Regions from separate parts of the Pseudomonas sp. AC532 genome, predicted to be linked through region 4. Evidence: riboswitches for the same ligand, from Rfam matches in the RefSeq annotation. Region 4 holds a riboswitch; each other region holds the start of a gene.
The links. A riboswitch is a leader RNA that binds a small molecule or an ion and turns the genes downstream of it on or off. The one in region 4 is predicted to bind cobalamin.
Positions count from the first base shown of each region.

Region 1 (6,938 bases), 110 kb from region 4:
GTTCATCTTCGACTTCGCCACCAGCGCTATTGCCCGCGGTGATATCGAGCTGCATCGGCGCGCTGGCAAACTCATTCCCGAGGGCTGGGGCATCGATGCCAGCGGCCAGCCCAGCACCGACGCCGAAGCGGTGATGAATGGCGCCATGCTGACCTTTGGTGGGCACAAGGGCTCGGCGCTGGCGGCGATGGTGGAGCTGATCGCCGGGCCGCTGATCGGCGACCTGACCAGCGCCGAGTCGCTGGCCTATGACGCTGGCAGCAAGTCGTCGCCGTACCACGGCGAGCTGATCATCGCCCTCGACCCGCAACGCTTTCTCGGCGCCGCAGCCGCCCAGCATCTGGCCAGGGCCGAGGCGCTGTTCGACGGCATCGAGGGGCAGGGCGCGCGGCTGCCCTCGCAGCGGCGGTATGAGGCGCGCGCCCGTAGCCTCGTCGAGGGTGTGCAGATTCCTCGGGCGCTTTACGACGACCTCAACGCACTGCTCGGTTGACGCTGTAACCGCGCCCGCTCAGGGCTGTGGATAACTGCGCGGTGTGTACACCCACTCGCCGCCATCGTCACGGGGGAAGCGGCGGGTCTGGCTGGAGCCGATGATTACCAGGGTGCGCATGTCGACCATCTCCGCTGTCAATTCGCCAAGGCTGAGTACGCGCAGGGCCTCGGCTGGGCGACCGATGTCGCGGCCCAGCACGACCACGGCATCCGGCGTGCGGTGCTGGCGGACGATCTCCAGGGCTCGGCCGAGTTGCCAGGGGCGCGCCCTGGATATCGGGTTGTAGAAGGCCATCGCCAGATCAGCCGCGCCGGCGTGGTCCAGACGGCGTTCGATCACCGCCCAGGGCTTGAGGTTGTCTGACAGGGAGATCAGGCAGAAATCGTGGCCCAACGGTGCACCGGCCTTGGCAGCGGTGGCCAGGGCCGCGGAGACGCCGGGCAGCACTTCCAGCTCGACGGCGTGCCAGTCGGCGGGTGCAGCGGGTTCTTCCAGGGCTTCCAGCACCGCGGCGGCCATGGCGAACACGCCGGGGTCGCCGGAGGAAATAACCACCACGCGGCGGCCGCTGGCGGCCAGCTCGAAGGCATGGCGGGCGCGTTGCAGCTCTTCGCGGTTGTCGCTGCAGTGGCGCACCTGGTCGTCGCGCAGCGGCTCGGCCATCTTCACATAAGTTTCATAGCCGAGCAGGTCCTGAGCCTCATCCAGCGCGCGACGCACCGCTGGGGTCAGGTGTTCGGCAGCGCCGGGGCCCAGGCCGATCACGCTCAGGCGGCCGCGCGGGCGGCCAATGGCTCGAGCGGCGTCGGGCGAGTCGGCCTGCAGCAGGTGCAGACCGTCGTGCTGTTCGATGGAGGCAGGTAGCGCGGCGTCAGGGGTGACGAAACGCAGCGGTATTTTCAACTCATGAGCCGCCTGGGCCAGCGCCTTGTCGGTCATCTGGGCAACGGGCGCGAGCAGGGCGGCCAGGGCTTTCGGCGCCAGGCCGCAGCGCTCGAACAGCCTGCCGATACGCGCGGCGAGATCCTCGGCACGGTCAACCCGCACCAGCAGGCTGCGCGGGTGAATCAGCAATTCATCGGGCTGGGCGACACGTTGCGCAGTGGTGACGCGCAGGACGCGGCTGCCGTCCTCGGCCAGCGGCAGTTTGCTTTGGTCGAGCCAGGGCGCGTCACCGTCAATACGCAGGCTTTCACCGCCAAGCAGGTCTGAGACGAAGCGCTTGCCCTGTTCGATATTGGCCAGTGCGTAGCCGCTCGGCGGGTCGAGCAGGCAGGTGCCAAAGCGCAGCTCGCCGCTGGTGGTGATCGCCGCCCGGGTGTCCAGGGCCGTGGCGATCTGCCGGGCCATGCGGTTGACGCCACCCAGGCCGCCGAGCAGTGGCACCACGGCGCTTCCATCTTCGGCCACGGCCAGCACCGGCGGCTCGGCGCCCTTGCTGGCGAGCAACGGTGCCAGGCTGCGGATGACGATACCAGCGGCGCACAGGGCGATGAGCGGCGTGCCGCTGCGGTACAGGCTGCGCAAGGTATCGCCGAAGTCGTCGTAGGCCTGGTCGGCCTCTACCCGGCCGCGCAGGCCGTGGACGGCGGCCTGTGGATAAAGCGCCTGGATGCGCCGGGCGGTGGCCAGGGCGGAGGGGCCGAGGATGACGATGACAGGGGAAGCGGTCATGGGAATTCCAGGTTCAAGGTACAGGCGAAGACACGGCTCAACCGCGCCATTTCTCGCCCGGCACTACGATCATCGAAAAATACGGCGAGGCCATCGGCTCGACTTCGTCCAGCGGCACGATGCGCTGGTTGGCCATGGTCGCCCGTTCCACGTAGTGGGCCCGTTCGTGCAAGCCGAGTTCCTGCAGTACCCGCCGGACTTTCTCGAAGTTGCGACCGAGCTTCATCACCACGGCGGCTTCGGCATCACGCAGGCGCTCACGCAGTTCGTCTTCGGGCAGCACGCCGGAGAGCACCGACAGGCTCTGGTTGCGGTACACCAGCGGCGCGCCCAGCACCGCCGCACTGCCGAGCATCGAGCAGACGCCGGGAATGACCTCGGCCTCGTAGCGCGCGGCCAGGCGGTCGTGCAGGTACATGTAGGAGCCGTAGAAGAACGGGTCGCCTTCGCAGATCACCGCCACGTCGCGACCGGCGTCCAGATGCTCGGCGATCTGTACCGCGCAGGTGTCGTAGAAGTCGCTGATCACCGCCTCGTAGGTCAGCGGAGGTTCGAGCTTTTCGGTGGTCACCGGGTAGACCAGCGGCAGGCGCTGCTGGTTGTCGTCCAGGTGCGCCTCGATGATGCCGAAGGCGTTGCCGCCCTGGCCGACGTTGGCCTTGGCCTTGGCCACGAAGTAGCCAACCACCGGCGACGCCTTGAGCAGCCGCAGGGCTTTGACGGTGATCAGCTCAGGGTCGCCCGGGCCGACGCCCAGGCCCAGCAGGCGGCCTTTGCCGGGGCGGTCCATACCGGTCATCACTCGACCTCCGTGGCCAGCGCATTGACGGCGGCGGCGGCCATGGCGCTGCCGCCGCGACGGCCCTGAACGATCACGTAGGGCACGCCATGCTCGGCGAAGGTACTGGCTAGCAGGTCCTTGGATTCGGCGGCGCCGACGAAACCCACCGGGAAGCCGAGAATCAGCGCCGGCCTTGGCGCGCCGGCGGCGAGCATGTCGAGCAGGTAGAACAACGCGGTGGGCGCATTGCCGATCACCACCACCGCGCCTTCGAGGTGCTCGCGCCAGTGCTCCAGGGCCACCGCCGAGCGGGTGTTGCCCAGCTTCTTGGCCAACTCTGGCACGCCGGCATCATTGAGGGTACAGATTACCGGGTTGGCGCCTTGCAGGCGGGCACGGGTCACGCCCTCGGCGACCATGCGGGCGTCGCAGAGAATCGGCGCGCCGTTGGTCAGGGCCTGGCGGCCAGCCGCACCGGCGCCAGGTGAAAAGCGCAGGTCCTGCACCACGTCGACCATGCCGCAGGCGTGGATGACCCGCACCGCGAGCTTCTCCAGATCCGCCGGAATGGCGCTCAGGTCGGCCTCGGCGCGGATGATGGCGAAGGAATTGCGATAGATCTCCTGACCATCGCGGATGTAATCGGTCATCGGGTGAAACTCCGGGTAGCGGGGAGCGCAGCCAGCAGTTCGCCGGCTTCGTCGGGTGTCAGGTGGTGGCCCAGCAGGTGGCCGAAACCAGTGCCGAGTGGTTGGCGCGCGTACAGGTCGTAGCGACCCTCGGCAACGGCCAGCAGGGTGAAGGGCGCGCGGTGGGCGGCAGCGCAAGAGCGGCGGCAGCCCGTCAGATGAATGCCTGGTTGCTGGCTGTCGGCGGGCAGGTGGTCGGCCACGCGCAGGGCATCGGCTTTGGTGTCGGCCAGCCCCTTGGCGCAACCGCTGGCGCCCGTGCAGGCGATAAGGCGGGTCAGCGGCGCCGCCTTATCGGTCAACAGGCCAAGCCCTTGCAACGCCTGGGCGGTTGCCTCGCCATCGGCCTCGGCCACGTTCGGCAGCAGCACGCTTTGCCAGGGGGTCAGGCGCAGGCTGCCATCGCCCAGGCGGCGCGCCAGTGCGGCGAGGCCCACTAACTGCTCGGCATTGAGCCGGCCCAGCGGCGGCACGGCACCGACATGCACGCGGCCCGGCTGGCGTTGGCTGCCGATGCCGATATGAGCTTGCGCTGCAGCAGCTGGGCGTCGCCAGCCGTCGGCGTTCACCAGTACGTCGCCCAGGCGTTCGCGCAGGCGCTGCAGCAACATCGCAGGTGGATGGTTCTCCAGCAGATGACGCATGCGCGTCTGCTCGGGCGTGGCGAGGTCGAGAAACAGCTCGAGCACTGCGATCACCAGATCATGGGCCTGGGCCGCAGGCACGATGCCAAGCGCCGGGGCATCCTCGGCCAGCCCCGGTGGGCAGCCGGCCAGGCCAAAGGCATAGCCAATACCGTCAGCAAGCGGCAGGGCGCTGAGCCAGATGTCGTGGGGGTGTTCGAGCATCGCCAGGCGCTCGCCGCCGTCAAGCAGCAGGGCGAACTTGGGCGACAGCGCATGCAGGCGCGGGGTGTTTTCCAGTGTCGTCAGCAGTTGCGCAGCCAGGGGCGAGATATCCACAAGCGCCTGCGCATCGATGCCGGCGGCCGGGCTGAGCATCAGGTTACGCACGTCATCGGCGCCTGGCGAGCGGGGGCCCAGACCGACGGCCAGCAACTCGCCGATCAGCGCGTCTTCACTGCCGAGGCGGATGCCGCGAATCTGCAGGTTGGCGCGGTTGGTGGCCTCGATCACCCCGCCTGCGTGGCGTTGTGCGGCGGCGGCGATGCGCTCGGCCTGCGCGGCGGCGAGGTGGCCGCCGGCCAGCTTGACCCGGCAGATACCGCCATCCTTCGCCTGTACGATACGCAGCAACCCCGGACAGGCCGAGGGGCGAATGGCTGGAGCTGGACGGAACTGGGCCTGTTTCAACGGATCACCGGGGTCGGGTCACATGGGCATCCGTTCGAGGATAGGCCAGAGAAGATTGCGCTTCTATCACCGGGACACCCCGCCCGGTGTGGGCTCATGCGACTGAATCCGTCGGCAGGTCTCCTGGCTCGCAGGTCATGGCGCATGGCCGGCCTTCCCGGTTTCCCAGTGGCGATTGGCGCAGGCGCTCGCTGCAACAGTTGCGGGGGCAGCCACGGCGGAAAACCTGCCCAATATCTGCTGCGTGTCGGCCCTGCCGCGTTAGAAACCGTCTCGGAATGCTCGTGTACAGCAGTACACTCCGCTTCCTCGCCGATTTCCGCCTTGCAGGGCTCTAGCTCGCTAGCTATTGAACAGGTTTTCTCGTGTTCCCTCTTAGGCCCGCGTCTACGTACCACGTAGCCGACGGACACCGACGAAGGCGCTATTATGCCCGCTTTGCCCGCCGGGATGAAAAGCCGCGTCGTCGGATAGCGAATGGTGCCGGTAGCGCTGGCCGCAACGCTGTCGCCCATGGCGAGGCTCCACGGCATCAGATCGTAGGATGGGTCGAGGAGCGCAGCGACGATACCCATCAAGGTTAATGAGGAAAACCACATGACACCCTGGCTGACCGTCGTGGGCATTGGAGAAGACGGCTACGCCGGCCTCGGCAAGGCGGCGCGGCACGCGCTGCTCAAGGCGAGCCAGGTGTTTGGCAGCGAGCGCCAGTTGGGCCTGCTGCCACGCTGCATCGGCGCCACGCGCCTGGAATGGCCCAGGCCCTTTTCCCTGGCGCCGGTGCTGGAGCGCCGCGGCACGCCAGTGTGTGTGCTGGCCAGCGGCGACCCGATGTTCTTCGGTGTTGGTGCCAGCCTGGCCCGCGAGCTGCCGAGTGAGGAACTGCACATCCTGCCGGCGCCGTCATCCTGCTCACTGGCAGCGGCTCGCCTGGGCTGGCCGCTGCAGAGCACGCCGCTGGTCTCGCTGGTTGGCCGACCATTGGCGGCGCTCCATGCACAGATTCATCCGGGCGTGCGCCTGCTGGTGCTGAGCAACGACGGCGACAGCCCGGCGGCCATCGCCACGTTGCTGCGCGAGCGCGGCTTCGGCCCCAGCCGCCTGTGCGTCTTCGAACACCTCGGGGGTGAGCGCGAGCGGCGCGTCGAGGGGCTGGCCGAAGGCTGGTCCCTGGCCCGCGCGGCGGACCTCAACCTGGTCGCCATCGACTGCGTGGCCGGCGATGACGCCAGGCGCCTGCCGCTGACGCCCGGCCTGCCGGACGATGCCTATCGCCATGACGGCCAACTGACCAAGCGCGACGTGCGCGCCATCACCCTGGCGCGCCTGGCGCCGTTGCCCGGCGAGCTGCTCTGGGACGTCGGTGCCGGTTGCGGCTCCATCGGTATCGAATGGCTGCGCGCGCATCCAGGTTGCCGCGCCATCGCCATCGAGGCGGACGAGGGGCGCCAGGCGCACATCGCCCACAATCGCGATGCCCTTGGCGTGCCGGGTCTGCAACTGGTGGCCGGGCGCGCGCCCGAGGCTCTCGACGGGCTGGCCGCGCCAGACGCCATCTTCATCGGCGGCGGCGTCACTGCGCCGGGTGTGCTGGAACGCTGCTGGCGGGCCCTCAAGCCCGGTGGCCGCCTGGTGGCCAACGCGGTGACCCTGCAGAGCGAGGCGGCGCTGATCGCCTTTCGCGGCGCGCACGGCGGCGAGCTGACCCGGATCGACGTCGCCCAGGCCAAGCCCCTTGGCGGCTTCGATACCTGGCGCGGGGCACTGCCGATCACCCTGCTGCAGGTCGGCAAGCCCGTATGAAACGCGTGCTGTTGCTGGGCGGTATCGGCGAGGCGCTGAGCCTCGCGCGGCGCCTGGGCCCGGCGCATATCTACAGCCTCGCCGGGTTGGGCAAGGTGCCGGATGATCTTGCGTGTCAGGTCCGCGTGGGTGGCTTTGGCGGCGCAGAGGGCCTGGCTGCGTTCTTACGCGAAGAGGGCATC
Region 1 covers NZ_OZ409888.1:2,974,864-2,981,801, reverse strand. Annotated here, with positions in the region: gene ACZ0AV_RS14045 (Ldh family oxidoreductase) at 1-493, shown strand, start outside; gene cobJ (precorrin-3B C(17)-methyltransferase) at 512-2,170, opposite strand; gene ACZ0AV_RS14035 (precorrin-2 C(20)-methyltransferase) at 2,208-2,960, opposite strand; gene ACZ0AV_RS14030 (precorrin-8X methylmutase) at 2,969-3,601, opposite strand; gene cobG (precorrin-3B synthase) at 3,598-4,953, opposite strand; cobalamin riboswitch at 5,050-5,385, opposite strand; gene cbiE (precorrin-6y C5,15-methyltransferase (decarboxylating) subunit CbiE) at 5,551-6,756, shown strand; gene ACZ0AV_RS14015 (cobalt-precorrin-6A reductase) at 6,753-6,938, shown strand, end outside.
Region 1: linked by a shared signal. The riboswitch ahead of cobG (precorrin-3B synthase) and the one ahead of cobW (cobalamin biosynthesis protein CobW) in region 4 are both predicted to bind cobalamin.

Region 2 (6,938 bases), 2.1 Mb from region 4:
GGCGAGCCATCGAAAAGGCCCATCACGCCTTCGATAAGAATCAGGTCTGCCTCACCGGCCGCTTCCCACAGCAGACGACGGCTTTCGGCCTCGCCGACCATCCACAGGTCCAGCTGATACACCGGGTTGCCACTGGCTCGGGAGAGAATCATGGGGTCGAGAAAGTCGGGGCCACACTTGAACACCCGCACCCGCTTTCCCTGGCGCGTGTGCAGGCGCGCCAGGGCAGCGGTGACGGTGGTCTTGCCCTGCCCCGAGGCCGGCGCCGCGATCAGCAATGCCGGGCAATGGCGCGCTGCGCGTTGATCCGCTTCGCCGGTCGGCATGGTGCTGGTCAAAACTCGACGCCTTTCTGCGCTTTGACGCCGGATTTGAACGCGTGCTTGACCAGGGTCATCTCGGTGACGGTGTCGGCGGCTTCCAGCAGCGCGGGCGGCGCGCCACGGCCGGTCGCCACGACATGCTGCAGCTCGGGCCGCGACTCGATGTCGCGCAGTACCACGTCCAGGTCGAGGTAGCCATGCTTGAGGGCGATGTTCAGCTCGTCCAGCACCACCAGGGCGATCTGCGGATCGTTCAGCAGTTGCCGGGCGACTTCCCAGGCCTGAACGGCTTTTTCGATATCGCGCTGGCGGTCCTGGGTGTCCCAGGTGTAGCCCTCGCCCATCACGTGGTAGCTGACTTCGTCGGGAAAGCGTCGGAAGAACTGCTCTTCGCCAGTGCTCATGCCGCCCTTGATGAACTGCACCACGCCGACCTTGAGGCCATGCCCAAGCGCCCGGGCGACCATGCCGAAAGCCGAGCTGCTCTTGCCCTTGCCATTGCCGCTGTGCACCAGCAGCAACCCATATTCGTTCTGGGCTCCGGCGATTTTCTCGTCCATCAGCGCCTTCTTGCGCGCCATGCGGGCGTTGTGCCGGGCGTCACGCTCTGCGGATTCACGGGTTGCGGATGGGGTCATGACAGCTCCTCGGCGCCGGGCCTTCAGGCCACGCAGGTGAAACGGTCCGCCAGAACAGGGTTCATGCCGGACGAAAACGGATTCACGCAGGAACGGGCAGGAGCTGACCGGGTCGGTCGTGCGCCGGCCGCGCCCACCGCGCAACCCTGGAAAAAGCAACAGGCCGGTCTCCGGGCTTGCGAGCGCTACGCCTGGTTAGGCGCAGCCACCCACGCGGCCTTCACGTATCGTCGATACAGATGGCGAAAAGCGGGGTTGGGCTCGTTTACCGTTGCGGGGGCAGCGTCGGCATTGCCCGCCTGCAGAGGCAGCGGCGCACCGACTTCCCAGTTTCACCCCCAGCCAAAACCGGGGACACCTGAAGCAAGCCGGGAAGGTTAAGGATTGGTCACGTCAGCGTCAATCGAAGACGCAGAATCTGTTCGATGCCAGGAGCCAGAGCCAGGCAACGGATCGAGCGCCCATTGCGTTCGGGCAAAGAGGGGCGTGCCGATGCAGGCGAATCACTGGCTGCCACGACACATGAAGGGCCTGGCTCACCTGCAGGCGGCGCCAGAACGCGTTAGCCTCATGCGGTCTTTTTCGGCTTGCGTGCCAACCGGATGCCAACAGCCGGCTGCCGACGCGCGGCAGGTGCCGAATGAAGCATCAGGGATGGCTGGCCAGCTCGACGGGGAAGACCCGCTTGGCTTCGATGTAGGTCCGCTGCCAGTAGGTGTTGGCGAGACTGTCCAGACGCACCGTGCCACCAGAGGACGGCGCATGCACGAAACGCCCTTCGCCAACGTAGATGCCGGCATGGCTCACCTGGCGGCCACCATTGGTGGCGAAGAACACCAGGTCGCCGCTGCGCAGGGCCTCACGGCCGACGACCGGTGCCCGCATGCTGATCAGCTCACGGGTTGAGCGAGGCAGTTGAATGCCCGCCGCATCGCGGTACACGAAACCGATCAGGCCACTGCAATCGAAGCCGCTGGCAGGTGTGTTGCCGCCATAGCGGTAAGGCGTTCCTACCAGCCCCAGTGCCCGGAACAGCACGTCGTCAGCGCCGCCCTGATAGGTGCCGGGCGCGGGCGCCAGTACCACGGGCTGCGGGGCAGGTACGGGGGGACGACTGGAGCAGGCGCTGAGCAGCGCGGCAAGCAGCAGGAAGGCGATGCGGACGGTGGCAGTCATGGACGGACGATCCTGGAGCCTGAATGCGCCCTACTCTGCCCCGTTCGCAACTGCAGTGCAAGCTTTAGCTTTACGCCGCAGTCGCTTGAAAACTATGAGGATGTTGCCCACCTTCGAAAGTGGGCATTCGCCTGGCTCAGTGCTGGGAAGCCATGTGCTCGGCAGGCGCCAGCGCCAGAACCCGCTTGGCCTCTATGAAGGTGCGCTTCCAGTAACGATCATCCAGGCTGTCGATGCGTACGCCACCGCTGCGGCTGCTCGACGAATGGATGAATTGGTTGTCACCCAGGTAGATACCGGCATGACTGACACGATTGCGACCGTTGGTGCTGAAGAACACCAGATCGCCACGCTCCAGTGCCTTGCGCTCGACCAGCGGCGCATCGATGTTGATCATTTCGCGGGTGGACCGTGGCAGCTGCATGCCCAGCTCCTCACGGAACAGGTAGCCGATGAAGCCACTGCAGTCGAAACCGGTTTTCACCGAACTGCCACCAAACCGATAACGGGTACCGATCAGCGACATGCCCTTTTCCAGAACACTGTCAGCCAACTGCGGCAACTGGTAGGGGGCGTGATCGGCAAATTCGGCAGCTGCATCGTCTTCGCGTGCATCGTTGCGATCTACAACGGGCGCTGCAACAACCGGCCTGGCAGGCATCGAAGCCTGGGCGGGCGTGGCAATTTCGGATTGTGGAGCATGGTTGGCGCAGGCGGCGAGAACCATGGTAAGTGCGAGAGGCACGAGGGGTGCGAAGCGTTTGCGCATGGGCACGACCGTGGCGTGAAAAATTAACAGCCGCGACTATGCCTACTAACCGGTCCATTTGCAAATATTATGAGCGGTGATGTGACTCAGTAGTTCCGGGAAAACATCTAAGGCCCTTTCCTCCACCCTGAAGTCAACCAGATCGCTCACGTCCGTCTGCGACATATTGACCTCCACCGTCACCTTGCCCGCCGCACGAGCGCGCAACAGTGGCTCCCTTATATAAGGAAAGCTCGCACTGGTGCCAACGCTCATCACCAGATCGAAACCCTTCTCCACTTCGGTATAAAGCCGCTCGACGGCAGGCTCCGGCAGCATTTCACCGAACAGCGTCACTGGCGGGCGCAACACGCCGCCGCAATCGCGGCATGAAGGTGGCAACGGTTGCTGCAGGTGCTCGGCCAGTCGCTCATCCACCGCACCGCACTGCTGGCAATACAGCGGCGCCAGCTCGCCGTGGATTTCGATCAACCGCTGCGCCGGGCTGCCAGCAAGTCGGTGATAGCCATCGATGTTCTGGGTGAGTACCCAGCACTCGGGTTTCAGGGCCTGCAACCCGGCAATCGCCCGATGGCCGTCATTCGGCTGCCCGCCCAGGCAGGCGCCGCCAAGCTGCGCCAGGTACTTCCAGCACAGCGCCGGGTCGCGTCGCAGCATGTCGCCTGACAGCGCCACTTCGATTGGCAACCCGTCTTCGGTGTGGCCGTTGTACAACCCACCGATCCCGCGATACGTCGGCAAACCCGAGTCGGCGGACAGGCCTGCCCCGGTGATGATCAGGATCCGTCGCGCCTCGGCGATGGCCGATGCGATACGCGGCAGATGCTCATGCATCAGTGGTTGACCGTGTGCGCCAGCATCACCGACAGCTGGCACAGCGGGCGCCCGCTCTGCTCATGCCACTGGTTGAAAGCTGCCTGCACCGCCGCACGATCCCGCTGGCTGGTCGGCGCTTTGTCGACGATCTTCTGCGCTTTCAGCGCAGCGACCATGTCATCAGTGGGAATGAAGGTGTCCTTGCCGACCATGCGCAGAAAGCGTGGTGCCGAAAGGCCACCAAGCTGCGTACCCTGCTTGGCCAACCAATGCCACAAGCCGACGATATCGGTCACTGGCCAATCGGCAATCAGCGCACCAAAGGCAAAGCCTGGCTTCGGCGTGATGGTTTTCACCGCAGCGGCCGGACCACTCAATGCGCCGCGCTCCACGTCGAGAATGAACTGCGCATTGCGCGGCACGCTCTTGAGCTTACCGAGGTGGCGAATCAAACGGGCGTCCTGCATCAGCCTTTCGAGGCGCTCGCCGCCCATCAACACGACCTTCTCAGGATCGAAACCGAAAAAAACCTCTTCGAAAGCCGGCCATTTGGCATCCACCAGGCTGTGCTTGAGCCCAGCGCGAAAAATGCGCAGGCTCATGATAGACAGGTAGCGATCATCGCTCAGAGCCCGCAGTTTCTTGTCGGATGCCGGCTGCGGCAGGCGCGCTTCTAACGCCTCGACCGAGCCGAAACGGTTGACGCAGTATTCATGCATCCATCGGTAGTCGTGCATCGTTACGGCCAGTCCTCGAATTACAGGTTCATCACGTTCAGAAATCGCGGCGTGGCCTGCTCGTCGATCTTCAGGCTGGCGAAGTCGAACAGATTGCGATCAGCCAGTTGCGAGGGCACCACGTTCTGCAGGGCACGGAACATGATTTCCGTGCGGCCAGGCGACTTGCGCTCCCAGTCCCGCAGCATCTCCTTGACCACCTGGCGCTGCAGGTTTTCCTGGGAGCCGCAGAGGTTGCACGGAATGATGGGGAATTCCTTGAGCGTGCTGTAGGCCTCGATGTCCGCTTCGTTGCAGTACGCCAGCGGGCGAATCACCACGTTGCGGCCGTCATCGGCACGCAGCTTGGGCGGCATGGCCTTCAAGGTGCCGCCGTAGAACATGTTGAGGAAGAAGGTCTCGAGAATGTCGTCTCGGTGGTGACCGAGGGCCATCTTGGTCGCCCCGATCTCGTCGGCGAAGGTATACAGGGTGCCGCGACGCAGACGCGAGCACAGCGAGCAGGTGGTCTTGCCCTCCGGAATCTTCTCCTTGACCACCGAATAGGTGTCTTTCTCGACGATGTGGTAAGGCACGCCGATGGACTCCAGATACGCGGGCAGCACGTGCTCGGGGAAACCCGGCTGCTTCTGGTCCATGTTCACCGCGACGATCTCGAAGTGAATCGGCGCAACCTTCTGCAGGTACAGCAGGATGTCGAGCATGGTGTAGCTGTCCTTGCCACCGGACAGGCAGACCATGACCTTGTCGCCCTCTTCGATCATGTTGAAATCGGCGATGGCTTCGCCGGCCTGGCGACGCAGGCGTTTTTGCAGTTTATTCTGATTGACCGAGAGGGTGCCCATGGCGCGTGAAAATCCGCTAGAAGTACTGAAGCCGCGCAGTTTACCCAGAAAACGAGGCGCACCCCAGCCACAAAACGGCCAACCGTCGCCGGCCGGGTGAAACGTCGCGAGCGCCACACCGTGCAAGCGCGCGCACCTTCGACTAAGGTGAGCCGATGAACGATGAAATCGACCACACCGGGCAATTGCTCGAATTATTGAAAGCCGCCCCGCAAGGCCTTTCCGAGTACGAGTTGCTGCTGCGCCTGAGCCGCTGGCAAGGCGTGGATGAGCGCCTGCCCGCGGATCCCCTGGAGCTGTTTCGCACGCACTTCCTGCTCTTCCATACCCTTTATACGCTGCGTGACCAGTTGCATGCGCAAGGCCTGGCGGTGCTGCAGATCACTCCACTGTGCATTCGCCTGCTGCCCTACCAGGCGGGTGAAAACGCCCTTGGCGAAAACGACCCGTTGCGCGCCTACTACCTCGATCTGAACCAGCTGCGCGATACCGATGCAGACGATGTGCACGCCTTGCTGGGCAATTTCTGGATACGCCTGCAGGGGGGCGAAGAGAAACAGGCCGCCCTGGCGGTACTCGAGCTGGACGCCCATGGCGCCGAGCTCGACCTGTCGACGATCAGGCAGCGCTACCGCCAACTGGTAAGCCTGCACCACCCGGATCGCGGTGGCAGCACGCAGCGTCTGCAACGCATCAACGACGCCATGCAAACCCTGCAACGCTACTACCGTTAAACCGGGCGCCGCTCAGCCCACGGGCGCTGCGTGCCGTATCGATCTGCGGCATAATCGCCGGCAATCCCCGGCCACCGATACAGCCATGTCAGAGCAGATCCACGCCCGCGTCGAAGCCTGTTATCAGCAGGCTGAAAACTTCTTCAAACGGTCTTTCAGGCGCCCCGAAGTGAGCTTCAAGCTGCGCGGCCAGAAGGCCGGCGTGGCACATCTCACGGAAAACAAGCTGCGCTTCAATCCACAGCTGTACCGCGACAATCAGGATGACTTCCTGCGCCAGACGGTGCCTCACGAAGTCGCACACCTGGTTGCCCACCAGCTTTTCGGCCTGGGCATTCAACCCCACGGCGAGGAATGGCAACTGATCATGCGCGGGGTCTACGAGCTGCCGCCGCATCGCTGCCACAGCTATGCGGTGACGCGCCGGCAGGTCAGCCGGTTCATCTACCGCTGTCAGTGCCCGCAAGGCGAATTCCCGTTTTCAGCCCAGCGCCATGCCTTGGTCGGCAAGGGCCGCCGCTACTTCTGTCGACGCTGCAAGATCACGCTGCAGTTCACCGGCGAGCAGCGCACCGAGTAGCGCGACGCAACAGGCGAGGCGCTCGGATTCATTCGTCGAGACGCTGGAAGGCGAGCAGCAGCGCCTTGCTGAGGTCGACACTGGAGAATTTGGTGAGCACGTCGTTGGCACCCACTGCGCGCGCCTTTTCCGTGTTCATGGTGCTGTCCAGCGAGGTGTGCAGCAGCACGTAGGTGTCGCCCAGCACGGCGTCCTTGCGAATATGCTGCACCAGGCTGTAGCCATCCATCTCCGGCATTTCGATGTCCGACACCAGCACCTCGATCGGCTGTCCCTGCTGGTGCTGGGCATGCAACAACTCCAGTGCGGCGGCGGCGCTG
Region 2 covers NZ_OZ409888.1:957,967-964,904, forward strand. Annotated here, with positions in the region: gene ACZ0AV_RS04620 (cobyrinic acid a,c-diamide synthase CobB) at 1-326, opposite strand, end outside; gene cobO (cob(I)yrinic acid a,c-diamide adenosyltransferase) at 335-961, opposite strand; cobalamin riboswitch at 1,106-1,338, opposite strand; gene ACZ0AV_RS04630 (C40 family peptidase) at 1,610-2,137, opposite strand; gene ACZ0AV_RS04635 (C40 family peptidase) at 2,274-2,906, opposite strand; gene ACZ0AV_RS04640 (NAD-dependent deacylase) at 2,952-3,740, opposite strand; gene ACZ0AV_RS04645 (DNA-3-methyladenine glycosylase I) at 3,740-4,459, opposite strand; gene ttcA (tRNA 2-thiocytidine(32) synthetase TtcA) at 4,480-5,304, opposite strand; gene ACZ0AV_RS04655 (DNA-J related domain-containing protein) at 5,460-6,038, shown strand; gene ACZ0AV_RS04660 (SprT family zinc-dependent metalloprotease) at 6,082-6,618, shown strand; gene ACZ0AV_RS04665 (chemotaxis protein) at 6,647-6,938, opposite strand, start outside.
Region 2: linked by a shared signal. The riboswitch ahead of cobO (cob(I)yrinic acid a,c-diamide adenosyltransferase) and the one ahead of cobW (cobalamin biosynthesis protein CobW) in region 4 are both predicted to bind cobalamin.

Region 3 (6,938 bases), 2.5 Mb from region 4:
CCCAGCAATGCCACCGACACCGCGCCCGTCGAGGCGCCCGCGGATATGCCCAGCAGGTAAGGATCAGCCAGTGGATTGCGCAGCAGCGCCTGCAGCACCACGCCGCATACCGCCAGCCCCGCGCCACAGCCGGCAGCGACCAGCGCGCGGGTCAGGCGGTAGTTCCAGACGATGCCCTCGTCGATCGGATCAAGCACGAAGCCTGCGCCGAACAGCTTGTTGGCCAGCACCTGGAAGACCACGGACAGCGAAATCCGCGTCTCGCCCAGGGCCACCCCGGCGATCACCGCGACGGCCAGCAACGACAGGCAGGCCAAGGTCAGCAAGAACAGACGAGAGCCGCGCGTGATCATCGTTTGATATCGAACCCGTCAACGGCCTTGGCCAGGGTTTCGATGCCGGTGATCATGCGCAACGAGGCCTGCATGCCATCGGCGTCGAGAATCACGATGCGGCCGTTCTTGACCGCATCCATGTGCTTGGCGACCGGGTCGTTGCGCAGGAACTCGAGTTTCTTCGCCACGTCGTCGGCGGGGTAACGGCGACGGTCCATGCGTGCCAGCACCAGGACGCTAGGGTTGGCCTTGGCCAGGGTTTCCCAGCCGACGGTGGGCCATTCCTCGCTGGATTCGACCACGTTGCGCAGGCCCAGAGACTTCATCATGTAATCGGCAACGCCCTTCTGGCCGGCCATGTAAGGGTCCAGGTCGAGGTCGGCACTGGAGAACCAGAACGCGGCGGAAACGTCCCCGGCCTGGCGCTGCTCGGCGCCAGCGACCGCAGTGGCGAGGCGCGCCTGCAAGCTGCCGACCAGTTGCTCGCCTTCGGCCTGGACGTCGAAAATCGTCGCCAGCTCTCGCACGCTGGCGTACAGGCTGTCGATCTGGAACGGCTGCAGGCGGGTGCCGTCGGCACCGACCAGGTTGTCCTTGCCCTCGCAATCGGTGGGCATGATGTAGGTGGGCACATTCAGCCCATGGAACTGCTCGCGGGTGCCGACCACGCCCTGCTTGCCGACCATCCATTCGAACTGCACGGCAACCAGACCGGGGCGCTTGTTGATCACCGCCTCGAAGCTCGGCTCGTTGTCTGCCAGCCGCTCGACCTTGGCGTTCTGTGCTTCGAATTCGGGCAGCACGTGGCTGAACCACAGCGAGGTGCCGGCCAGGCGATCACCCAGGCCCAGGGTATAGAGGATTTCGCTGGCGGCCTGGCCGATGGTCACCACGCTCGTCGGCGCTGCCGTGAAGCTCAGCGAGTGGCCGCAGTTTTCGAGCGTCAACGGGTAGTGCGTCGGGCCAGCGGCCGCTGCCAGGCTGGACAGGCCGAGGGTGGCGGCAAGAACGGCGATACGAGACACGGACATGCGGGTGATCTCCCAATCAACGGATACGCATAAACGGCAGTGCGCAGGCTGGAGAACACATCACGCCAAACGGCCTTGGCCGCACCGCCCCTCGTATGGACGGTGATCACGGATGCCCCCTCCCGGACACCCCGCCGGCTGGTTCGACTACTGACGCCCGATGCGCTGCCAATGCAGCGGACCAGACCCATGCCGGCAGGTCTCCTGACTGGTACGTCATGGCACGGCAGCGGCCTTCCCGGGAGCGATCCCAGTGACACGAGTGCAGCCGTGCTCGGTACCTACAGTTGCGGGGGCAGTTCCGTTTGGCCACTGCGGTGGCTACGGATTCCCTATTAATTCCTGGTGGAAACCGGCGGGCGGCATCTTAAACGATTCAGCCACGCCCCGGCACCGCTTTGCCGTGGTTTGTGCAGAATCGTCGCCGATACCGGGGGGCTGGACCGTTTATAACACCGTCTATAGCGGCAGCATTATTGTTATATTATAACATTTAAGCAAACTGTTTTTGGTGGACGAGAACAGGCCACGCGCCCGCCATGAAGCCGTGCTCAAAAATTCAGCACAACGGGTTGAAATGAGAACCAAAATCAACAAGACTGTTATTGTTACTTTATAACAATTGCCTTGGAGGTCTTATGAAACCCGGTATCCACCCCGACTATCGCCCGGTGCTGTTTCACGACGTTTCGGCTGATGCGTACTGGCTGATCGGCTCAACGGTCAGCACTGACCGGACCCGCGAGCACAGCGACGGCAACATCTATCCCTATGTGGCCTTGGACGTGTCCAGCGCCTCCCATCCGATCTACACCGGCCAGCAGCGTCAGACCGCAAGCGAAGGCCGCGTGGCAGGTTTCCACAAACGCTTCGCCGGCTTCACCGCAGCCCGCTCGTGAAAGTGCTCGCTTCGCTGAAACAGGCCAAGCTGCGCCACCGCGACTGCCAGATCGTCAAACGTCGTGGTCGCATCTACGTGATCTGCAAGGCCGAGCCGCGCTTCAAGTGCGTGCAGGGGCGGCCCAAGCCGCAGCGCAAGAACAAGGGATGATGCCCGACTGCGCGGGCTGGGCGGCTTCAACCCAGCTCGCGCAGGTAGCACCAGGGATAGATGCCACGGTCGTGGCCATCGTCGAATACCAGTTGCACACCATAGCCCTGGGCATGGATTGCGATGATTTGCACGCCCAGGGGCGCCACGTCGATGCGTTGCGCCAGGCGGGCAGCCCGGCATGCCGAGCAAGGACAATTTGCGCGCAAACGCCCATGGCCCAGCACCTGTGCCACCCCGTCTCCCCACTCCACGGTTAGCGTCGCCTGCATGGCGCTGTTGCGTAACGCGACAGGCACTTCACTCACGGGCTGACCCGACGCAACTGGCCGATGGCAATACGCACCGCCTTGCGCACTTCAGGGTCGGCATCGTGCTCGACGCCCTGTAATGCCGGCAGTGCCCGAGCGTCGCCCAGTTCGCCAAGCGCCAGCGCGGATTCCTTGCGCAGGTTGCTGATGGCGTGCCCCAGCAGTTCCACCAGCGCGTCACGCGCGGCGGAGAATCGCAGGCGGCCGAGCGAGCGTACGGCACGCAGCCGCACCTGCCAGTAGCTGTCACTCAATGCTTCTAGCAGCGCTGGGCCGGCATTCGCCTGGCCAACCTTGCCGAGCGTGGTTGCCGCTTCCTCGCGCACCTGCCATTCACGATCCTTCAGTGCCGCTTGCAAGGCTGGCAGCACGCTGTCGTCGCTGGCCAGCCCCAACGCACCGGTGGCGGCGCGACGTACTTCAGTGTCGGCATCGTCGCTGGCCAGGCGGGCCAGTTGCGGTAAAGCATCGACCTGTTTCAGCCAGCCGAGGATGCCCACTGCTTCGCGGCGCACGAAGGCATCACTGTCCTGTAGCGCCGCAATGGCGGTGGGCACGCTGTCGATCAAACGTAACTCGCGCAGGCCGCGCAGGGCGCTGGCCCTTACGAATGGGTCGGCATGGGTCGCCCAGGGCAGCACCACGAGACCCGCTTCGGCGGTCTTCAACTCGCTGAGGCTCTGCGCTGCGGCGCCACGCACGCGGGTATCAGCGTCGGTCAGTGCCGCACACAGGCCACTCACCACGCCGGGTTCTTCCCAGGCTTCCAGCAAGCGGGCCGCTTCGGCACGCACGTCCGCTGACATGTCACAGGCCAGCGCGTGCGTCAGCCAAGGCAAAGCCGCCGGCTCTTCCAGATCCGCCAGTTCGATCAGGGCGATGCGCCGCACGCCCGCGTCTTCATCCTCCAGGCGTGGCAGCAAATCGAGGATGTCAGGGTTATCGGTGTTCAGATTGGTCATAGGGCAACTCGCAATGGCGGATGGTCGGTGGGCAGCCCGAGCGGCGTCAGGCGTGGCAGCTCGCGGCCTTCCTCATGGCGCAGCAGTTCCAGGCAGTGGCGCTTGAGCTGGACGAATTCAGGGCTGGTTAACAGGCCGGCGTGCCGCGGGCGTTGAAAATCCAGGCGCAGGTCTTCGATGAAGCGTCCCGGGCGCGGGCTCATCACCAGGATGCGGTCGGCGAGAAACAGGGCTTCGTCGATATCGTGGGTGACGAACACCACGGTGGTGCGAACCCTGCCCCAGATATCCAGCAGCAACTCCTGCATCTTGCTGCGGGTCTGGGCGTCCAGCGCGCCGAAGGGCTCATCCATCAGCAACAGGCGTGGGCGATTGATCAGTACCCGAGCGATCTCGGCGCGCTGCTGCATACCGCCGGACAGCTGGTTGGGCCAGCGTGAAGCGAAGTCCTGCAGGCCGACCAGGCTGAGAAACTCGCGTGCCCGCTGCTGCCGTTCAGCCTTGCCGATACCCTGCATCTTCAGGCCGAAGGCCACGTTGTCGAGCACGCTGCGCCAGGGCAGCAGGGTGTGATGCTGGAATACCATGCCGCGCTGCGGTGATGGCCCATCAATCGCCTGGCTGTCGACCCGCAAGGTACCAACGCTGGGCATCAGGTGCCCCGCCAGAGCGCCAAGCAGGGTCGACTTTCCGCAGCCGGAGGGCCCAAGGATGCACACGAACTCGCCAGCGGCGATGGAAAAATCCAATGCCTGCACGGCCTCGAACGCCTGAGCGCCCTCACTCAGGCGAATGGTCAATTTTTCGATATCGATGCGGCCGGCGGACAGGCCTGTTTCATGAATGTTCATCAGCGACGCCCTCCCGTGCGGTACCAGGGTGTCAGCAGGCTGCCCAGGCGCTTGACCAACAGGCTGCTACCCATGCCGAGCACGCCGATCAGCAGCATGCCGACGATGATGTCCGGGTAATTCTGGATGGTGTACGACTCCCAGGTGTAATAGCCGATGCCGAACTGCCCGGAGATCATTTCCGCGGTGACCAGGCAGAACCACGAGGTGCCCATGCCGATCGCCAGGCCGGTGATGATGCTTGGCGCCGCACCCGGAAGAATGACTTCGCGAAGGATCGCCAGGCGCCCTGCACCAAGGCTGCGTGCAGAGGCGATCAAGCGCGCGTCGACGCCATCCACGCCATGCACGGTATTGAGCAACACCGGGAACAGTGCGCCGGTGAAAGTGATGAAGATCATCGACAGTTCCGACGAGGGAAACATCAGGATCGCCAGGGGAATCCAGGCCACAGCGGGAATCGGCCGCAGCACCTCCAGCGGTGGCAGCAGACTGTCTTCGGCCCAGCGGGAGCGGCCGATGGCTATGCCCAGGATGACGCCCAGCACGGCGGCGATCAGATAGCCAGTGAACACTCGGCCCAGGCTGGCGCCGACGTGATCCCAGAGCCGGCTGGATTCGACCAGCGCGATGGCGGCATCGACGACTGACGCGGGCGTCGGCACATAGGTAAAGGTCAGCAGGCCCAGGTCCAGGCGCATGCTGGTCGCCACCTGCCAGAACAGCAGGCACAGGGCCAGTGAAGCCAGGCGCAGGGGCCAACGGTGTAGAGCGGTCATCATCAGGCTCCTCTGAGGCGCTGCGCCGCGCCAGGCGTGGCGCAGCAGGCCGGTCAGCGTGCGGCTACCAGGCGCTGGTTGGCGCCACCGAAGTCCAGGGCTTCACCGCCGTGGGCCTGGGCATAGGCTTCTGCCTGGCCCTTGAGCAGGAAGGCGCTCAACTCGCCCTTGCCGTTGCGCACGAACCAGGCCTGGTTGGCCAACAGCTTGATGCCGCTGTCGCTAGCCTGGGCATAGATGGCGCGGATGTCCTTACCCTCTTCCTCAAGCTGTGCCAATGCCTTGAACGCAGCTTCCGGCGAGGCGTAGTGGCGCACTTTGCCTTCACCGCGCACCCATATCTGCGCCACGCGCTTGAAGTCGGTGATCGGTTGGCCGGTCACCGCGTCATTGGCCTTGAGTGGCAATTGCGCGTAATTGGCCAGCGCCTGCCCGTAATCACGGCCCTCCGCTTTGAAAGCGGCCTTGATGTATTGATCGTCGATGAACTGCTCGATGTTCAGCCCGCGATCGGTTTTCTTCAGCAGCTTGAGGGTCTCGATGGACGTGGCGACGGCCTGGCGGTACTCGGGCTTCCAGGTCAGGTCACGGGTCTGCAGGCCGAGCGGGCCATGGAACAGGTAGTTCACCTCAGCCTCGATACCGGTGATCTTCTCGATCAGCTCGCTGTACTTCTCGGGCTCGGCGGCGAACAGGCGATCAGCCTCCAGGCCGGCGCGCAGGTAGGCGGTGACGATTTCCGGGTACTGCTTGGCATAGTCGGCATCCACGAGGGCGCCATGCATGGTCGGCGCGTCGGCCTGGGAGCCGTCGTAGATCTTGCGGGCGAAGCCGCGGTTGGGGAACAACTCGGCGAACGGCACGAAGTCGGCATGCGCCTCGATGCGGTTGCTGCGCAGCGCCGAGCCGGCGATCTCCGGCGCCTGGGCGATGATGCGCACATCCTTCTGCGGGTCCCAGCCCTGCGCTGCGACGGCGCGCAGCAGCATGCCGTGAGCAGTGGACGCAAACGGTACGGAAATGGTCTTGCCCTTCAGTTCAGCCAGCGATTGCACGCTGGACGCCGCCGGCACCACGATACCGTTGCCACTGCCCTTGGTGCTGCCCGACAACACGGTGATGAACAGGCTCTGCTTACCGGCATCGCGGTGAGCCACACCATTGAATGAGCCAGGGAAATCGGCCATGGCGCCGAAGTCGAGCTTGCCGGCAACCATTTCGTTGGTCAGGGGCGCGCCACTGGTGAAGTTCTTCCACTCCACTTCGTACTTGGCGTCCTGGTACTTGCCATCGCGCGGCAGGTACTTGTCGAGCAGGCCGAGTTCGCGGATCAACAAGCCGCCGGTGGCGCAGTTGATGGTGGTGTCCTGGGTGCCGATGGCGATGCGAATGGTCTCGGCCTGGGCAGTGACACTGCCGATGGCCAGCGCGAGGCCAACCAGAGTGGTACGTAAATGCATGGGTGTCTCCCCTCGAATCAATAGGTATTGGAGTCGTCTCCGCCGGGTGGTCGGCCGGTGGGAAACGAGGGGGTGTGGTGTCAGGCGTCCGGTGGTTGGCGGATGGCGTGCTGCTTTTCTTGTGCGTGCTTGCGTGTTGGTGCATTGGTGCATTGGTG
Region 3 covers NZ_OZ409888.1:569,081-576,018, forward strand. Annotated here, with positions in the region: gene ACZ0AV_RS02730 (FecCD family ABC transporter permease) at 1-353, opposite strand, end outside; gene ACZ0AV_RS02735 (ABC transporter substrate-binding protein) at 350-1,366, opposite strand; cobalamin riboswitch at 1,544-1,738, opposite strand; gene ACZ0AV_RS02740 (type B 50S ribosomal protein L31) at 2,005-2,265, shown strand; gene ykgO (type B 50S ribosomal protein L36) at 2,262-2,417, shown strand; gene ACZ0AV_RS02750 (DUF971 domain-containing protein) at 2,444-2,725, opposite strand; gene ACZ0AV_RS02755 (HEAT repeat domain-containing protein) at 2,722-3,690, opposite strand; gene ACZ0AV_RS02760 (ABC transporter ATP-binding protein) at 3,687-4,541, opposite strand; gene ACZ0AV_RS02765 (ABC transporter permease) at 4,541-5,323, opposite strand; gene ACZ0AV_RS02770 (ABC transporter substrate-binding protein) at 5,374-6,780, opposite strand.
Region 3: linked by a shared signal. The riboswitch ahead of ACZ0AV_RS02735 (ABC transporter substrate-binding protein) and the one ahead of cobW (cobalamin biosynthesis protein CobW) in region 4 are both predicted to bind cobalamin.

Region 4 (6,938 bases):
TCGGTGAGCAGCGCGTACTGATGGTCATCGACCAGCTCGCTGGTGGCGTCGAAGGCGAACAGGTAGTCGATGGTCGCAGCCAGTTCGAAGGCACCCTTGTAACCGTGGCGCTTCATGCCTTCGATCCACTTCGGGTTGGCCGCGCGGGCGCGCACCACGCGGCCGAGCTCCTGCTTGAGGGTGCGGATGCGCGGGGTGTCCGGTTGGCTGTTGTCGCCAAAGTAGCTGGCCGCCTTGGCGCCACGCAGGGTTTCCACCGCGGCCAGCATGCCGCCCTGAAACTGGTAGTAATCGTTGGAGTCGAGGATGTCGTGCTCGCGGTTGTCCTGGTTATGCAGCACCGCCTGCAGACGCTCCAGGCGCTCGGCGAACTGGCCCCGCGCGGGTGTGCCTTCGCTGCCTTTGCCATAGGCGTAGCCGCCCCAGTTCAGGTACACCTCGGCGAGATCCGCGCGGCTTTCCCAAAGGCGCTCCTCGATGGCGTTCTGCACGCCTGCACCATAGGCGCCGGGCTTGGAGCCGAAGATTCGCCAGCCGGCCTGACGCCGCGCCTCGCGTTCGTCCAGCCCGCCATCCTGCAGCGCCAGGGCTTCTTGCCAGACGCGGGCGGACAGCGGGTTCATGTCCGGCGACTCGTCCAGGTCGGCGACCGCCTGTACGGCGTCATCGAACAGGCGGATCAGGTTGGCGAAGGCGTCGCGGAAGAACCCGGACACCCGCAGGGTCACGTCGACCCGCGGGCGCCCCAGCTGCTCGAGTGGCAGCACTTCGAAGCGCTCGACCCGCTGGCTGCCCGCCTGCCACACCGGGCGCACACCCATCAGCGCCATGGCCTGGGCGATGTCGTCGCCGCCGGTGCGCATGGTCGCGGTGCCCCACACCGACAAACCGAGCTGGCGCAGGTGATCGCCTTCATCCTGCAAATGGCGTTCGAGCAGTCGATCCGCCGCCTGCACACCGAGGCGCCAGGCCGTGGGGGTGGGCAGGTTGCGCACGTCCACGGAATAGAAATTGCGCCCGGTGGGCAGCACATCGAGTCGCCCGCGGCTCGGCGCTCCACTGGGGCCGGAGGGCACGAAGCGGCCATCGAGGGCATCGAGCAGGCCGTGCATCTCGGCATCGCCACAGGCGTCCAGCAGCGGCGCGATCTGCTGGCGAAGGCTGTGCAGGACGGTCGCGCTGCTGGATCCAACGGATTCGAAATCCGTCCCCGAAATAAACTGCAATCCCAACAGCTCCAGGCGCTCACGTGTGTCACCAAAACTGCGCCAGGGCTCATCGCTCAGGCCCGCCAGAACCTCAGGACGCGGGCCGGCCCACGGTGCAGCCATGTCGCAATCGAGGGGATCGAAGTCGAGCGCCAGGTCATGGGCCAGCGCACGCAGCAGGCTGGCGTTGCCGCCTTGGCCGTCACCGCGAGGAATGCGCAGCAGCGCCAGCAAGGTGTCGCGGCGCAGCGTGCCGGTCGGCGATTCGCCGAACACATGCAGGCCGTCGCGAATCTGCGATTCCTTGAGGTCGCACAGGTAGGCGTCGAGCTGCGGCAGCCAACTGGCGGGGTCGTCGTTGAGCTGCAGGCCCAGTTCACGGTCCAGGCTGGCTTCGCGCACCTTGTGCAGGATCTCGCCGCGCAGCTCACTGGCGCGGCGCAGGTCGAGCTGGCTGGCGTCGTAGTACTCGTCGGCCAGCCGCTCCAGATCGCGCAGCGGGCCGTAGCTCTCGGCGCGGGTCAGCGGAGGCATAAGGTGGTCGATGATCACCGCCTGGGTGCGGCGCTTGGCCTGGGCGCCTTCGCCGGGGTCGTTGACGATGAACGGGTAGATGTTCGGCAGCGCACCGAGGATCAACGTTGGCCAGCAGCTCTCGGACAGGCCGACGCTCTTGCCCGGCAGCCACTCCAGGTTGCCGTGCTTGCCGACATGGATCACCGCCTGGGCCGCGAACACCTGGCGCATCCAGAAATAGAACGCCAGGTAGCCGTGCGGCGGTACCAGGTCGGGGTCGTGGTAAACCGCTGCCGCATCCACCTGATAACCCCGCGCCGGCTGGATGCCGACAAAGGTCAGGCCGAAGCGCAGGCCGGCGATCATCAGCCGGCCGTCGCGGAACATCGGGTCGTTTTCCGGTGCGCCCCAGCGCTCCAGCACCGCCTGACGATTGGCTTCGGGCAGGGCCGCGAAGAACCGCTGGTAGTCATCAACCGCCAGGCTTTGCGCGCAGGGCCGCAGGTCGAGGTTGTCGAGGTCGTTGGTCACGCCACCGAGCAACTGATGGATCAGTGCGGTGCCGCTGTCCGGCAAGGCGTCGACCGGGTAACCCTGCTGTTGCAGGGCCTGAAGAATGTTCAGCGCCGCCGCGGGCGTGTCCAGGCCCACACCATTGCCGATACGGCCGTCGCGGGTCGGGTAGTTGGCCAGCACCAGGGCGACACGTTTTTCGGCTGCCGGCGTGCGCTGCAGGGCACACCAGCGGCGCGCCAGCTCGGCGACGAGATCCATGCCGGGCAGGTGCGCGCGGTAACAGACCACGTCGCTCTGGCTGCGCTCGCTGCGAAAGGCCAGGCCCTTGAAGCTGATCGGCCGGGTGATCAGCCGGCCGTCCAGCTCCGGCAGCGCGATGTGCATGGCCAGGTCCCGGGGGCCAAGGCCCTGGGCGCTGCCTTGCCACTGCTCTTCGCTGTCCAGCGCACAAAGCGCCTGCAGCACCGGCACATCACGGCGGAACGGCCGCGCCTGGGGCGACTCGGGATTGGACTGCGCGAAGCCGGTGGTATTGAGGATCACGCTCGCGCTGGTTTCATCCAGCCAGTCCTCGACCTGCGCCAGACAGGCAGCCTCTTTGAGGCTGGCGACGGCGATGGGCAGCGGATTGAGGCCCTGGGCCTGCAGCCGCTGGCAGAAGGTGTCGACGAATGCGGTGTTCGCGGCCTGCACATGGGTGCGATAGAACAGCAGCGCCGCCACGGGCGCATCAGGCACCCAGTCGGCGCGCCAGTCCTGCAGCGAGGCGTTGCCGGTACGCGGGTGATAAAGGCCGACCCGGGGCAGCGCCTTTGGCTCGGCCCAGCTGTACTCACGGCCCAGGTAGCGAGTGGCGATGCAGTGAAAGAACTGCCGCGCATTGTCCACGCCGCCCTGGCGCAGGTACTGCCAGAGGCGCTCGGCGTCCTCGGCGGACACGTTGCCCAGAGCGGTCAGCTCGGGGTCGGGATTGTCGCAGCCAGGCACCAGGATCAGCGTTTTGCCCTGCCCCGCCAGCTCCACCAGGCGCTCGATGCCGTAGCGCCAGTAGCTCACGCCGCCGTGCACGGAAATCATGATGACCTTGGCGTGCTGCAGCACCTTGTCGACGTAGAAATCCACCGAGGCGTTGTTGCCCAGCTGTGCCGGGCTGGCCAGGCGCAGGCTGGGGTAATCGTCGGGCAGGTGACGGGCGACCTCGGCCAGCAGCGACAGGTGCGAATCGCCCGTGCACAGCACCACCAGCTCGGCGGGCGTCTGGCCGAGGTCGGCGATGCTATCGGCCGGCAGCGACTGGCCGGGCTGGGTGCGAAGCAGGTGCATGAGGGCGGCCTAGAACGTCGCCCGCACGCTGGCTTCTGCCACCGCGCGGGCGGGGGGTGTCATGCCAGCGAGGCTTTCAACTCGGTAGCGATGGCGGTGTGATCGAGCGCCTGGCCGATGACGATCAGGCGGGTAATCCGCGCTTCATCGGCCTGCCAGGCACGGTCGAAATGCTTGTCGAAGCGCAGGCCCACGCCCTGCAACAGCAGGCGCATGGGTTTGTTCGGCACGGCGACGAAGCCCTTGATGCGCAGAATACCGTGGCGAGCCACCACTTCCTTCAGTGCGGCTAACAGGCGCGCCTCATCGGTTTCCGGTAGTTCCACGTGGAACGAGTCGAACTCGTCGTGATCGTGGTCTTCATCTTCGTTGTCATGGTGGGTCTTGCGGCCGTCGATATGCAGCTCGGTCTCGCTGTTCAGCCCCAGCAGCACGTTGAGCGGCAACGAACCTCCATGGGCCTCCACTACCTTCACCGCTGGCGGCAGCTCCTCACCAACTTCCGCACGCACCGCCGCCAGCGCATCGGCATCGAGCAGGTCGGCCTTGTTGAGAATCACCAGGTCGGCGCTGGCCAGTTGGTCGGCGAACAGCTCATGCAGCGGTGATTCATGATCGAGGTTCGGGTCGAGCTTGCGCTGAGCATCGACCTGATCGGGGAAGGCTGCAAAGGTGCCGGCAGCCACGGCCGGGCTGTCGACCACGGTGATCACCGCATCGACGGTGCAGGCGTTGCGGATTTCCGGCCAGTTGAAGGCCTGAACCAGGGGTTTGGGCAGGGCCAGGCCGCTGGTTTCGATGAGGATGTGGTCGAGGTCGCCACGGCGCGCCACCAGTTCGCGCATCACCGGGAAGAATTCTTCCTGCACGGTGCAGCACAGGCAGCCGTTGGCCAGCTCGTAAACACGGCCAATGGCCTCTTCCTCGGTGCAGCCGATGGTGCACTGCTGGAGTATTTGACCATCGATACCCAGCTCGCCGAACTCGTTGACGATCACCGCGATCCGGCGGCCCTCGGCGTTCTCCAGAATGTGGCGCAGCAGGGTGGTCTTGCCGGCACCGAGAAAGCCGGTGACGATGGTGACGGGAAGTTTGGCGAGCGTTTTCATGAGAGCCCCTGGCGTCTGGAGAAACGGCGAACGGGCGATAGGATGGCAGGCACCAGCCAGAGCTGGCGCGAAGGCATCACCGGATCACCCCGCCCGGTTGTCGAAAGCGTTATCGAGGCAGGTCTCCTGGCTCACGACTGGCGCATCACGCGCCCCCTTCGCCTTCCCGCGGCATCGCAGTGGCTTTGTGAAGGGTTCAGTCGTTCACAGTTGCGGGGGCAGCCACGGCGTTACCGTGTTCCCTCTTAGCTCCATACAAGATGGAGAACCTCGGACAGCGCAAGGCTACGCAGAGGCTGCGGTACGGTCAACACGGGCTGACCTGCAACAGGTTGACGCGCGTGCTGCGCCATGGTGTTCTTGCGCGGTTGTTTCAGGTGTCTCACGCCGCCGTGCGTGAGGTGAAACGGGAAGCCGGTTCGAGTCCGGCGCTGCCCCCGCAACGGTAAGCGACAGCCAGGATCGTTTTGGCCACTGTGCGACAGCATGGGAAGGCCGATCCTCATCACTGCATGGTGATCATCGCGAGCCCGGAGACCGGCCTGAATCGTTCGTTTGGCAACCCGCGGTGGGCGGGCACGCGCCGATAGCTGCCTGCTATTGCGGGCCGTCTCGCTGCGTCCCTGTGCACCGTTCACCTCATCCAGAAGGTCACGATCATGCCCAGCAGCGTTCTGTCGTCCGCCACGCCGTCCTCCGTTTCCCTGTCCCAGCGCATCGTGCTGGCCATCGGCAGCTGCCTGCTTGGCAGCGTGTTGATCTTCTTTGCCGGGTTCTCCCACGTCGAAGCCCTGCACAATGCCGCCCATGACACCCGGCATAGCGCCGCGTTCCCGTGCCACTGAGGATGCCAGGATGATCACGCGTGTCGCCCAGACTGCGGGCTTCGCCGGCCTGCTCGCCGCCATCGTGCTGACCTTGTTGCAGAGCCTGTGGGTCACGCCGCTGATCCTGCAGGCGGAGACGTTCGAAGGCGCAGAGCCGGTAGCCGCCATCGAACACCACCACGACGCTGCCAGCGGCGCACATGAACATGGCAGCGCCGGCGGTCATGGCCACGATGGCGAAGCGTGGAGCCCGGAAGACGGCTGGCAGCGCCTGTTATCCACCGCCCTGAGCAACCTGGTGGTCGCTGTCGGCTTCGCCCTGATGCTGGCCGGCCTCTTCACCCTGCGTGCGCCCGAGAAAACCTGGCAGGGCCTGCTGTGGGGCCTGGCCGGTTTCGCGACCTTCGTACTCGCGCCCTCGGCCGGGCTACCGCCGGAACTGCCTGGCACCGCCGCCGCCGAACTGGTGCTGCGCCAGTACTGGTGGATCGGCACCGCGGCTTCGACCGCGGCTGGTCTGGCGCTGTTGGCATTTGGCAGCCACTGGCTGCTGCGCACCCTTGGCGTGCTGATCCTCGCCCTGCCCCACCTGGTCGGCGCGCCTCACCCGGCGGTTCATGAAAGCCTGGCTCCACAGGCGCTGGAGCAGCAGTTCATCCTCGCTTCACTGCTGACCAACGCCGCGTTCTGGGCTGTACTGGGCCTGGTTGCAGCCTGGTTCCACGGGCGCCAGCGACAGCCATGAGCGAAGCCGCGATCCTGGTGGCCGGGCTGGGTTGTCGGCGTGGCTGTTCGCTGGCCGAACTGCTCGCCCTGCTCGGCCACGCGCTGGCCGAGCACGGCCTCGACAGCAGCGAGCTGAGCGCCCTGGCCAGCAGCGCACACAAGGCCGATGAGCCGGGATTGCTGCAATTGGCCGAGCACCTGGGCCTGCCCATCAGCTTCCTGCCCGTCGATGTGCTGACGGGTTACCATGCGCGCCTGAGCCATCGTTCGCCCATCGCCCAGCGCGTCACCGGCAGCCCCAGTGTCGCCGAGGCCAGTGCCCTGGCGCTGGCCGAGCAACTGAGCGGCCAGCCCGCTCGCCTGTGGATAACCAAGCGCAAGAGCGCCGCGGCAACGGTAGCTGTCGCCAGCATCGAGTGCTAGAACCGCCCAGCTACAGGAGCCTCGACCTCGGCGCGAAGGATCGCAGCCGTGCCACGCCGTCGCGTAACGGCCGCCATTCGCCACGGGGTCGCGGCTCCTACAATGGATTGCGGCACACCACCACTCGCGTAGGGTCGACCTCGGCGCGAAAATGGCAGCCGTGCCACGCCGTCGCGTAACGGCCGCCATTCGCCACGGGGTCGCGGCTCCTACAATGGATTGCGGCACACCACCACTCGCGTAGGGTCGACCTCGGCGCGAAAATGGCAGCCGTGCCGCGCCGTCGCGTA
Region 4 covers NZ_OZ409888.1:3,080,739-3,087,676, reverse strand. Annotated here, with positions in the region: gene cobN (cobaltochelatase subunit CobN) at 1-3,563, opposite strand, end outside; gene cobW (cobalamin biosynthesis protein CobW) at 3,623-4,672, opposite strand; cobalamin riboswitch at 4,772-4,960, opposite strand; cobalamin riboswitch at 5,031-5,232, shown strand; gene ACZ0AV_RS14515 (CbtB domain-containing protein) at 5,332-5,517, shown strand; gene ACZ0AV_RS14510 (CbtA family protein) at 5,528-6,244, shown strand; gene ACZ0AV_RS14505 (cobalamin biosynthesis protein) at 6,241-6,648, shown strand.